Linked DNA regions of Pseudoxanthobacter soli DSM 19599. The protein of the gene in region 1 interacts with the protein of each later gene in a pairwise test. Links are inferred from orthologs where the notes say so. Each region holds a gene or a part of one and is shown on either strand. Other genes may lie near its edges.

Evidence for each region. The genes of interacting proteins can lie anywhere in the genome.
Region 2: the proteins of BUF17_RS18745 (region 1) and BUF17_RS07820 interact in binary tests that used the Escherichia coli proteins (3 or more experiments, as listed by UniProt). The link is inferred for Pseudoxanthobacter soli DSM 19599 from one-to-one orthologs.

What each region holds. Positions count from the first base shown.
Region 1 is NZ_FRXO01000010.1:82,230-85,080, reverse strand. It holds BUF17_RS18745 (NAD(P)H-hydrate dehydratase), read right to left. Parts: upstream 2,248-2,851; coding sequence 754-2,247; downstream 1-753. Other genes in the region: BUF17_RS18740 (P-II family nitrogen regulator), read left to right, coding at 2,708-2,851; tig (trigger factor), read right to left, coding at 1-96. UniProt on the Escherichia coli protein: Bifunctional enzyme that catalyzes the epimerization of the S- and R-forms of NAD(P)HX and the dehydration of the S-form of NAD(P)HX at the expense of ADP, which is converted to AMP.
Region 2 is NZ_FRXO01000003.1:34,496-42,118, reverse strand. Bases 1,830-4,585 are described here. They hold BUF17_RS07820 (TrmH family RNA methyltransferase), read right to left. Parts: upstream 3,741-4,585; coding sequence 2,919-3,740; downstream 1,830-2,918. Other genes in these bases: BUF17_RS23205 (DUF2794 domain-containing protein), read left to right, coding at 4,158-4,493; BUF17_RS23080 (BA14K family protein), read left to right, coding at 2,001-2,675. In the rest of the region: BUF17_RS07840 (ArsC family reductase), read left to right, coding at 21-371; BUF17_RS07835 (3D domain-containing protein), read left to right, coding at 468-1,268; BUF17_RS07810 (sulfate/molybdate ABC transporter ATP-binding protein), read right to left, coding at 4,637-5,677; sulfate ABC transporter permease subunit CysW, read right to left, coding at 5,823-6,713; sulfate ABC transporter permease subunit CysT, read right to left, coding at 6,787-7,623. UniProt on the Escherichia coli protein: Specifically methylates the ribose of guanosine 2251 in 23S rRNA.

The DNA.
Region 1 (2,851 bases):
CATGTAGGCGGCGAGCTTGGCGTCGATTTCAGCAGCCGGGATGACGACCGCGAGTTCGCGCTTCAGGCCGTCGGACAAGGTCTCGGTGACGTTCATGGGTTCGTATTCTTCTCGATGGAGCGTCCGCTGCGGGCGCTCGTGGTTCGATCTGGCCGCGGTTCTATCCGGAGCATCCCGCGTCCCGCCGGGCGGCAGGTCGCTCCGAAATCGACGGCCCGTGCATGGTCGTCAGCCCGGACAGGCCGGACGGACGGGACTGCGCGCGACGCCGCGACCGCGGACCGGCCGCAAGCGGCCCCGGTTCGCCCGCCGCGATACCGCCCCTTGCACAGGAAGGCAACACTTCTTCGCGTTCCGACCGCTCCGCCGGTGCAGGAAACCGCTCCGGCTTGCCGGTTTTCCCACCCGCTCAGGGGGATCGCCGTGGCTGGCGACAACGTGACCGGCAGATGGGAACAGGGCCGACACGATGCAAGCGGAACGGAGCAGCGCAGACGCGGAGGACGGCGGATGCTGCCGCCGAAGGCAGGTGGTGCGGGCGGAGGGACTCGAACCCCCAAAGCTTGCGCCACTGGAACCTAAATCCAGCGTGTCTACCAGTTCCACCACGCCCGCTCACGACACCCGACGCGGCGTCCCGCGTCCTTTCGAAGGACGCAAGACGGGCCGGCGGGTGCGATGCAGGCCGTCTCATATCATCGCCACCGCCCGCCCGGAAGCCCCGAGCGGCGATGCCCCGCGCGGGATGAGCGGTCAACTGGCATCGGCCGCGAGCGCGCGCAGCACATCGCGCAGCGCGGGCGCGAGATCCTCGGCGATAAGCCCGATGCCCGCCCGCTCGCCCGCCGCACCGTGCGCCCAGACGCCCATGGCGGCGGCCTCGAAGCCCGGCATCCCCTCGGCGACGAGGCCGCCGATGATGCCCGACAGCACGTCGCCGGACCCCGCCGTCGCCAGCCACGGCGGGGCATTGTCGTTGATCGCCGTGCGGCCGTCCGGGGCAGCGATCACCGTGTCGGCGCCCTTCAGCACCACCACGGCGCCGGAGCGCGCGGCCGCCTGCCGCGCACGGTCGGTCTTCGGCAGGCCGGCCGCGGCGATGTCGGGAAAGAGCCGTGCGAACTCGCCGTCGTGCGGCGTCATGACCACCGGATGGGACCGGCCCGCGATGCGGGCGAACAGCCCGGCCGGGTCGTCGCGGTGGCTGGTCAGGGCATCGGCATCGAGCACGACGGCACGGGGACCGTCGAGCACGGTAGCCACACGCGCGACGGTCTCCGGCCCGGTTCCCAGCCCCGGGCCGATGACGACCGCGTTGAGGCGATGGTCCGCCAGCAGGCCGGCGAGGCCCTCGGCGCCGTCGACGCTGCGCACCATCACGGCGGTGAGGTGGCTGGCATTGACGATGAGCGCGTCCGGCGGCGAGGCGACGGTGACGAGACCCGCGCCGATCCTGAGCGCCGCACCGGCCGCGAGCCGCGCCGCGCCCGTCGTCGCCACCGGGCCGGAAACGACGACAGCATGGCCGCGCACATATTTGTGACCGGAAACCGCGGGCGGATGCCAATGCTCGCGCCACAGCCCCGGGGCGTTGAGAAAGCAGCGGGCGCCGATCGTCGTCAGCACGTCCGGCTGGATGCCGATGTCGGCCACCCGCACGCGGCCGGCATATTCGCGCCCCGGCAGCAGGAAATGGCCGGGCTTGCGGCGGAAGAAGGTCACCGTCACGTCCGCCTTCACCGCGACACCCATCACGGCGCCGGTCTCGCCGTTGATGCCGCTCGGCAGGTCGACAGCGACGACCTCTCCCCGGCCGGCATTGATCGCCGCCACCGCCTCGGCCGCTTCTCCGTCCAAAGGCCGGGCGAGGCCGGCGCCGAACAGCGCATCCACCACCACGTCGGCCGCGGCGACCGCCGCCTTGTCGAGCGGCTCGATCGGCAGGCGCTGGCGCCATCGGGCGGCGGCGTCCGCGGCATCGCCCTTCAGCCGGTCGGCCTCGCCCACCAGCATCAGCCGCACCGGGTAGCCGCGCCCGGCGAGCACCCGGGCGGCGACGAAGCCGTCGCCGCCATTGTTGCCCGGGCCGCAGACGACGACGATGCGGTGTCCGAGGGGATGGCGCGTCGCCACGGCATCGGCGACCGCGAGCCCCGCCCGATCCATGAGCACGGCGCCAGGCGTTCCCGCCGCGATCGTCAGGCGGTCGGCCTCGCCCATCTCGGATGGCGTGAGCAATTCCAGCATGTTCACCTCAGGCCTATTTTTGCGGCAGATCGCCCATTTTGTAGCCATTCTTCGATGCGGTGGCGGCGCGTTAACGCTGTTGCGAGCGGCGTTGCCCGTTTCTGCGGCGCTTCGCGACCGCCGACGAACCGCGGCACGGCATAGGGAACGGAGCCCCGCCGGACGACGCGGTTCCGACATGGCACGGACCATGCATCAAAGCGGCGCGAACGGCGATACGGAACTTCGTCTCGATCGATCGGGCGGGGTTGTCCTGTGCGGACGGCATGACGGGGCGCACCCGCCCAGGTTGTCCTTGCGGAGGCTTTCCGGCCTGCCTGGCGGCACGGGGACGCATTGCGCGGCCCCGCCGTTTGGCGGATTGCGTTTGAGACAGGATTGGCATCCGCCGGTCCGGTGCCTGGAGTTGAGGGTCTGCGGCCTCCGCAGGTCCGCTGAGATTGCCGCAAAGAGGGAGGCGATGAAGAAGATCGAAGCGATCATCAAACCCTTCAAGCTCGACGAAGTGAAGGAGGCGCTGCAGGAAGTCGGCCTGCAGGGCATCACCGTCACGGAAGCCAAAGGCTTCGGTCGGCAGAAGGGACATACCGAGCTCTATCGCGGC
Region 2 (7,623 bases), on another replicon or contig:
ACCAGCCGCCCGGAGCGAACATGACCGCGATCACGATCTACGGCATCAAGAACTGCGACACCATGAAGAAGGCCCGCGCCTGGCTCGACGGCCACGGCATCGCTTATGCCTTCCACGACTACAAGGCCGCCGGCATCGACCGCGACAGGCTTGCGAACTGGGCGAGGGCGGTCGGCTGGGAGACCCTCCTCAACAAGGCCGGCACCACCTTCCGCAAGCTGCCGGACGCCGACCGCGCCGACCTCACCGAAGACAAGGCCATCGCCCTGATGCTCGCCCACCCCTCGATGATCAAACGCCCCGTCCTCGAATCCGGCCCCACCCTCCTCGTCGGCTTCAAGCCGGCGGAGTACGAGAAGGAGTTGGGGTGAGGGGGCGCCGTTGAGAGCAGCGCATCGTGGAGGCCTGCCGGATGACAGCTTTTCCGCCGCGCGCTTGCATTTTGCACGCAAAAGTTGCTATTCTCGATGGCGAACGATCCGAAAGCCATCCTGAGGAGGGGCATCATGCGCGGTATGGCGGCTGTGATGACGGTGATGGGTTTGACGGCCTGTGCGCCCGAGAAGCCAGTCGAGAAGCCTCAGGCGCCAACACCCATCGCCAGTATCGCGCCGGAAAAACGGGACCTGCCGCGCTTCGAAGCGCCCGCCTGTAAGCGGATCGCGCAGCATGCGGAGAGTTTTGGCGAAGAGCGCACCACCAGAACCACGCAATATTTTACCCCGGTGTTTCCTGCAGGACCGGATGGTGGTCTGCGACCTGAGGATCGCGACAACTGCCTGAAGATGGAGGGTAGCTGCATCGTCGGCAATAAATTGTACAACGCCGGTGGTCCGTCGGGCCGTGTTTACGATCTTACGCAAATTCCGACCGTCTTCGGCCAAGGCAGCGGAAAGAATGCGTTCAACGCGACAAACGCGCTCTTTCCATGTGTGACGGTTGCGGCCGATCCGGCTGAGTACAAGACTGGGACTGTCATCTACATTCCCGCGTTCCGCGGAAAGCTCTGCCCCCAGAACGGCCAGCCGGTGGATGGCTGCTTCGTTGTCGGAGACGTCGGTTCCAAAATCCGCGGTCCCGGACGCTTTGACATCTTCACCGGAGATTGTGCGCGATATGACGGCAGCAGACACGTCTGCCGCGATCCTGGTACGGCTTCTTTCAATGTCCCGTCGGGGACGCCGTTCCGGGTCATCCCTCGTGACGACAAATTGGCCGTCGACCTTCGGGCCGAAGTCGATGCTTTCGTCGAGAACGGGTGGAAGTGATTTTCAGGCAGACGACAGGCGCGGCAGAATAGACGGCTTTCGTCCGCAAGCCGGCACGCCAATCACTCTCGACCAAGAAAAATGGTGCCGGTTGAGGGGATTGAACCCCCGACCTTCGGTTTACAAAACCGCTGCTCTACCGCTGAGCTAAACCGGCCCTTCGGTGCCGGATCCGCGGGCGCGGATTCCGGTGCCTGTTTCCGGGTTGGTTATCATGTCTCGCGCGGGCTTGCATCCGCCAAGGCGTCGCGCCGCGTGGTTTCCACGACCTGTTGAAGCGCGCGGGCCGGCGGCTCGCCGACCGGGCTTATCGGCGCGCACGAAGTGCTGAGGCCCGCGAAGAACGCGCCCGGTCCTTCCGGTGCACCGATCCCGGCGCAACGCCGCCATCCCCTCGCATCGTTCGCCAGAGGCTGCAACGCGCGACGCGGCGTCTCTCCCGGCGGACACGGCGCCTCTCTCGCGGGTGCGCCAGCGAACGCAGGCGGACGGAACCGGAGCGTTCAGGCGCGGTTCATTTCGTCAGGGCCACCATCGGCCCCGATCCTAGCGCCCGTGCGCCGGGATCGCCCGTCCGGATCGCAACGACCCGGGCGGCGACGTGACGAAACCGATTGAACCGCAGCGCCTGCCGTCCGCCGGATGCATCCGCGCGGCCGAAGGCGCGTCGGGCAAACCCCGATGCAAGCCGCCCGGAGCAAGCCGCCCGGATGCGTTCGCGAGGATGGAACGATGACAGTCGCCATGATGATGCGGCGGGGTGTCCTGCGGAGAGGCAGCCCGCATCCGAACGTCCTCCGGCGCGGGGCGCTCGCCGCCGCGCTCTGCGCGGCCCTCGGCGCCGCGGTCGCCACCGGTCCCGCCGAAGCGGCGATCCCGGCCGGTCCCGCGGTCGCAGCGGCGCTTTCCGGCGCTGCCGTCCCGCCGTCCGGGTCCGCCGGAGCGACCGCCTCTGGGCTTTCGGATCGTGCCGCGGCCGTTCCCGTGCAGTGGGGACCCGGCTGGCGCGGCCCCGGCCCGGGGCCCGGCTGGCGCGGCGGTCCCGGCTGGCGAGGCCCCGGTTGGGGCGGGCCTGGCTGGCGTGGCCCCGGTTGGGGTGGTCCTGGCTGGGGTGGTCCTGGCTGGCGCGGCCCGGGTTGGCGCGGCCCCGGCTGGGGTTGGCGGGGGCCGGGCTGGGCGGGCCCCGGCTGGGGCGGCCCCGGGTTCGGATGGGGCGTCGGCGTCGCGGTGCCGCCGATCGTCGTGGCCCCGGCCCCGCCGCCCGTGGTGGTCGCGCCGCCGGCCTACGCCGCGCCGCAGCCGTGGACGCCGGCCTGGTACAGCTACTGTTCCGCGCGCTATCGCAGCTTCAACCCGAACACCGGAACCTTCACCAGCTATTCGGGGCAGCAGCTTTTCTGCCGCTGATCGCCGGGGCCCGGCGCACGCGCGGGCCTCGCCCGCCTCCCAACGGGACACGCAAGAGCGCGGGCAGGGCGCCGATCATCGCGCCTTGCCCGTCGCACCATAACCGTGGCATCGGCGTTGAATGGCCGGCCCGCTCCGAACGGGGCGCGCGGGCGGGAGAACGGCGAGCCTCGTCCGTTCGCCGCATCGCCGGGGCCGGTCGAGCGGGCTGCTTGTGTCTGTCGCCGCGCCGGTCCGCGCGTCTCAGCCGCCCGCGAGCCGGCGGCGCATCACGTAAAGCGCGATCGCCGCGGCGTTGGAGACGTTGAGCGAGGCGAACGGGCCGGGCGCCTCCAGCCGGGCCACCGCGTCGGTCGCCGTCTTGACGGCGCCGCGCAGGCCCTTGCCTTCCGACCCCAGCACCAGCGCCACCTTGTCGCCGACCGGCACGGATTCGAGGTCGTGCTCGGCCTCGCTGTCGAGGCCGATGATGGTGAAGCCCTCGTCCTTCAGGTCGCGCAGCGTGCGCGGCAGGTTCGGCACCGAGGCGTGGGGCAGAAGGTCGACGGCGCCCGAGGCCGCCTTGGCCAGCACGCCGCTTTCCTGCGGGGAATGGCGGCTCGTGGTGAACAGCGCGGAGGCGCCGAGCGCCACGGCCGAGCGCATGATGGCACCGACATTGTGCGGGTCCGTCACCTGGTCGAGCGCCAGCACCAGCCGCGCCGTGCCGAGGTCGCCCACCTCGGCCGGGGCCAGAGGCTCGGTGACGAGGGCGATGCCCTGGTGGACCGCGTCGGCCGGCACCATCTCGGCCACCACCTTCGGGTCCGCGACCTCCGGGGCGACGGGCAGGTCGATGCCGGCCTCGGAAAGCCGCGCCAGTGCGTTGTGGGTCGCGACCAGCCGGTGCTTGATGCGGGCCGGGTTGGCGAGCGCGGCCGCGACCGCGTGCACGCCATAGATCACGATGCGGTTCTCGCCCGGGCTCCAGTGGCTGCGCGTCGACGACGTGCGCCGCGGCGGGCGGCGCTCGGTCCTGCGGTCGTCCGGCTTGCGGTCCGGTCTTCTCGGCGTGTCGGCGGTCATCGGCGCACTCGGGGTCGTGGAACTCGGGGTGGTGGAACGCGGGGCGGTGGAACCGCGTCTCAAAGGGGGCTGACGGGCTTATTGGCACGGCGGCGGCGGCGGGGCAATGCGGCGGCATCGAAGCCGGCATGCGTGCCCCGCGGGGGCGAAGCCCGCATCGAAGGCTTGCGTCCGGCCCGCCGACGCCCGATCATGACAATCGCACGACAACGGGAGGCGCTCTTGAGCGAAGCACCGGGAACCGGGGATGACGCCGATCCGTCCGGCGTCGCGGCAGGCCGGACGGGCGCCGGGTCGCGCACCGCGCGGGTGCCCAAGATAGCCCAGAGTCAGATCGCCCAGAGTCAGACCGCGCAGAGCCCCGTCACTCAGGCCCAGATCGCCCAGCCTCACGCCGGCGCTGCCGGCCAGCCGCCCTTGCAGGCGGAGACGGCGGCGAACGCCCGGACCGTGATCGCCTTCGACCGCCGCGAACTCGATGCCATCCTGCGCATCTACGGGCGGATGGTGGCGGCCGGGGAGTGGCGCGACTACGCCATCGACTTCCGCGCCGACGAGGCGGTGTTCTCGATCTTCCGCCGCACCAGCGAGATGCCGCTCTATCGCATCGTCAAGAATCCGAAGCTCGCCCGCAAGCAGGGCGCCTATTCGGTGATGGCGCCGGGCGGCATGATCCTGAAGCGCGGCCAGGACCTCGCCCGCGTGCTGAGCGTGCTCGAACCGAAGCGCACGCTGCACCTCGTCGGCGGCTGATTTAGAGCATATCCCGTTCAGATTGAACCGATCTGAACGATAAGGATGTGCTCAAGCTTTTGAATCTGGAGCGATTTCTTGTCGATCTGATGATTCCATCAGATCGGAAAGCGCTCTAGCTCGGCGGCTGATCCCGCCCGGGCTCAGGCTGCGGCGGGATAGACGCGGAAGGCGTTCAGCACCAGCCCGACATCGGCGCCGGCCGTCACCTCGACGCTCGCCGGCACGGCGAACTCGACGCGCTGGTGCCCGGCACCGACTTCGGCCTCCACCAGCCGATGGCCGGCCGTGCGCCGGACGGCGATGACGCGGGCCGCGATGCCACGGCCGGGCGCGGCGATCTCGACGTCCACCGGGCGGGCGAACACGTCGGCGCGTCCGTCCTTCTCACCCGTCAGGTCGAGATCGAGCGGCTGGCCGGCGAGGGTGCCCCTGCCGCCGCGGATCTCGACTTCGAGATGCACGGATTCGCCGATGAAATCGAACACGAACGGCGTCGCCGGGCGGTCGTAGATGTCGTCGGGCGTGCCGACCTGCTCGATGCGGCCGGCGCGCATCACCACGATGCGGTCGGCGAGTTCCATCGCCTCCTCCTGGTCGTGGGTCACGAACAGGGTGGTGTGGCCGGTGCGGGCGTGGATTTCCTTCAGCCAGCGGCGCAGGTCCTTGCGCACCTTGGCGTCGAGCGCGCCGAACGGCTCGTCGAGCAGCAGCACCCGGGGCTCGATGGCGAGCGCTCGGGCGAGCGCCACGCGCTGGCGCTGGCCGCCTGAAAGCTGGGTCGGGTAGCGCTTCTCCAGCCCGGAAAGCTGAACGAGATCGATCAGCTTCAGCACCCGCTCGCGGATGTCCTTCTTGGAGGGCCGCGTCGCGGCGGGCCGCACCGTCAGGCCGAAGGCGACGTTGTCGAACACCGTCATGTGCTTGAACAGCGCATAGTGCTGGAACACGAAGCCGATATTGCGCTCCTGCACGCTGAGGTGCGAGGCGTCCTCGCCGCCGAACATGACGCGGCCGCCGGTCGGGAATTCCAGCCCGGCGACGATGCGCAGCAGCGTGGTCTTGCCGGAACCGGACGGCCCGAGCAGCGCGACGAGCTCGCCGCCCGGCACGTCGAGGTCGATGCCGTGCAGCGCGGGCGTGGTGTCGAACGACTTGGTGACGTTCTCGACGTGCACGTCGATCGGCACGGCATGGATCGGGGAAGGTTCGGTCGGCAAGAGGTGGTCGCTCCCGGAATGTCGGCTCGCCCCGGCGGCGCGGTCGGCGAGGCTGGCATCGTGAATGACGCGCTGATCCATGCTCGAATGCCCTCGGCGCGGGTTCAGGTCAATGGCGGCGGGTGGAATTGGCGATGCCGTCCGAATAGTGCCACTCCAGCAGCGTCTTGGCGACGAGGGTGACGAGGGCGAGCAGAGCCAGCAGCGAGGCGACGGCGAAGGCGCCGACGAAATTATATTCGTTGTAGAGGATCTCGACATGCAGCGGCATGGTGTTGGTCAGGCCGCGGATGTGGCCGGAGACCACCGAGACCGCGCCGAACTCGCCCATGGCGCGGGCGTTGCAGAGCAGCACGCCGTAGAGCAGGCCCCATTTCACGTTCGGCAGCGTCACCCGGAAGAACGTCGCCCAGGGGCCGGCGCCGAGCGACAGTGCCGCCTCCTCCTCCAGCGTGCCCTGTTCCTGCATCAGCGGGATCAGCTCGCGCGCGACGAACGGCAGCGTCACGAACATGGTGGCGAGCACGATGCCCGGCACCGCGAAGATGATCTCGATGCCGTGATCGCGCAGCCACGGCCCGAGCAGGCTCTGCGCGCCGAACAGCAGCACGTAGACGAGGCCCGAGATGACGGGCGAGACCGAGAACGGCAGGTCGATCAGCGTGGTCAGCAGGCTCTTGCCGGGAAATTCGAACTTGGCGACGGCCCAGGCGGCGGCAAGGCCGAACACCATGTTGCACGGCACCGATATCGCGGCCACCAGCAGCGTCAGCCGGATCGCGGCGAGCGCGTCCGGCTCCGCCAGCGCCTCGAAATAGGTTTCCGCACCCTTGGAGAACGCCTCCGAGAACACCACCGCCAGCGGCAGCACCAGGATCAGCAGCAGGAACGCCAGCGCGGCGAGCACGAGCGCGACGCGCACCCAGGGCGCCTCGGTCACGGCGGAGCGGGCGCGGGCACGGGCGGCGGCGGGTGCGGCGGAAAGGGCGGCGTCGGTCATGCGGGTCGGTCCGAGGCGTCGGTACGGGTGGCGGCGGAAAGGACGGCGGCGGTCCTGCGGGAAGCGGCGTGCCTCATCCCGCCTGCCCCATGCGGCGGCGGGCCCAGGCCTGCAGCAGGTTGATGGCGAACAGCATCAGGAACGAGATGATCAGCATCACCGCGGCGATGGCCGTCGCGCCGGCATAGTCGAAGCCCTCGAGCCGGGTCACGATCAGGAGCGGCGCGATTTCCGAGACGAACGGGATGTTGCCGGCGATGAAGATCACCGAGCCGTATTCGCCGACCGCGCGCGCAAAGGCCAGCGCGAAGCCGGTGAGAAGCGCGGGCAGGATCGTGGGCAGCACGACGCGGGTCACGGTCTGCAGGCGGCCGGCGCCCAGGGTGGCGGCGGCTTCCTCGTATTCGCGGTCGAGTTCCGCCAGAACGGGCTGCACCGTGCGCACCACGAACGGCAGGCCGATGAAGATCAGCGCGATCACGATGCCGCGCGGCGTGTAGGCGATCTTGATGCCCCATTCGGCGAAGAAGCGGCCGATCATGCCGTTCGGGGCGTAGATCGCGGTCAGCGCGATGCCGGCGACGGCGGTCGGCAGCGCGAACGGCAGATCGACGGCGGCGTCGATCAGGCGCCGGCCGGGAAAATCGTAGCGCACCAGCACCCAGGCGACGAGCAGGCCGAACACGCCGTTGATGGCGGCGGCGATCAGCGACGACCCGAAGCTCACCTTCAGCGCGGCGATCACGCGCGGTTCGGTCGCGACCGTGAGGAAGCCGGAAAGGCCGAGGTCCGCCGTCCGCAGCACCAGCGCGGCGAGCGGGATCAGCACGATCAGCGCGAGATAGGCGAGGGTGAAGCCGAGGGCCGGCCCGAAACCCGGGATGATGCTCGGCTGCCGCCTCAGCGCCTT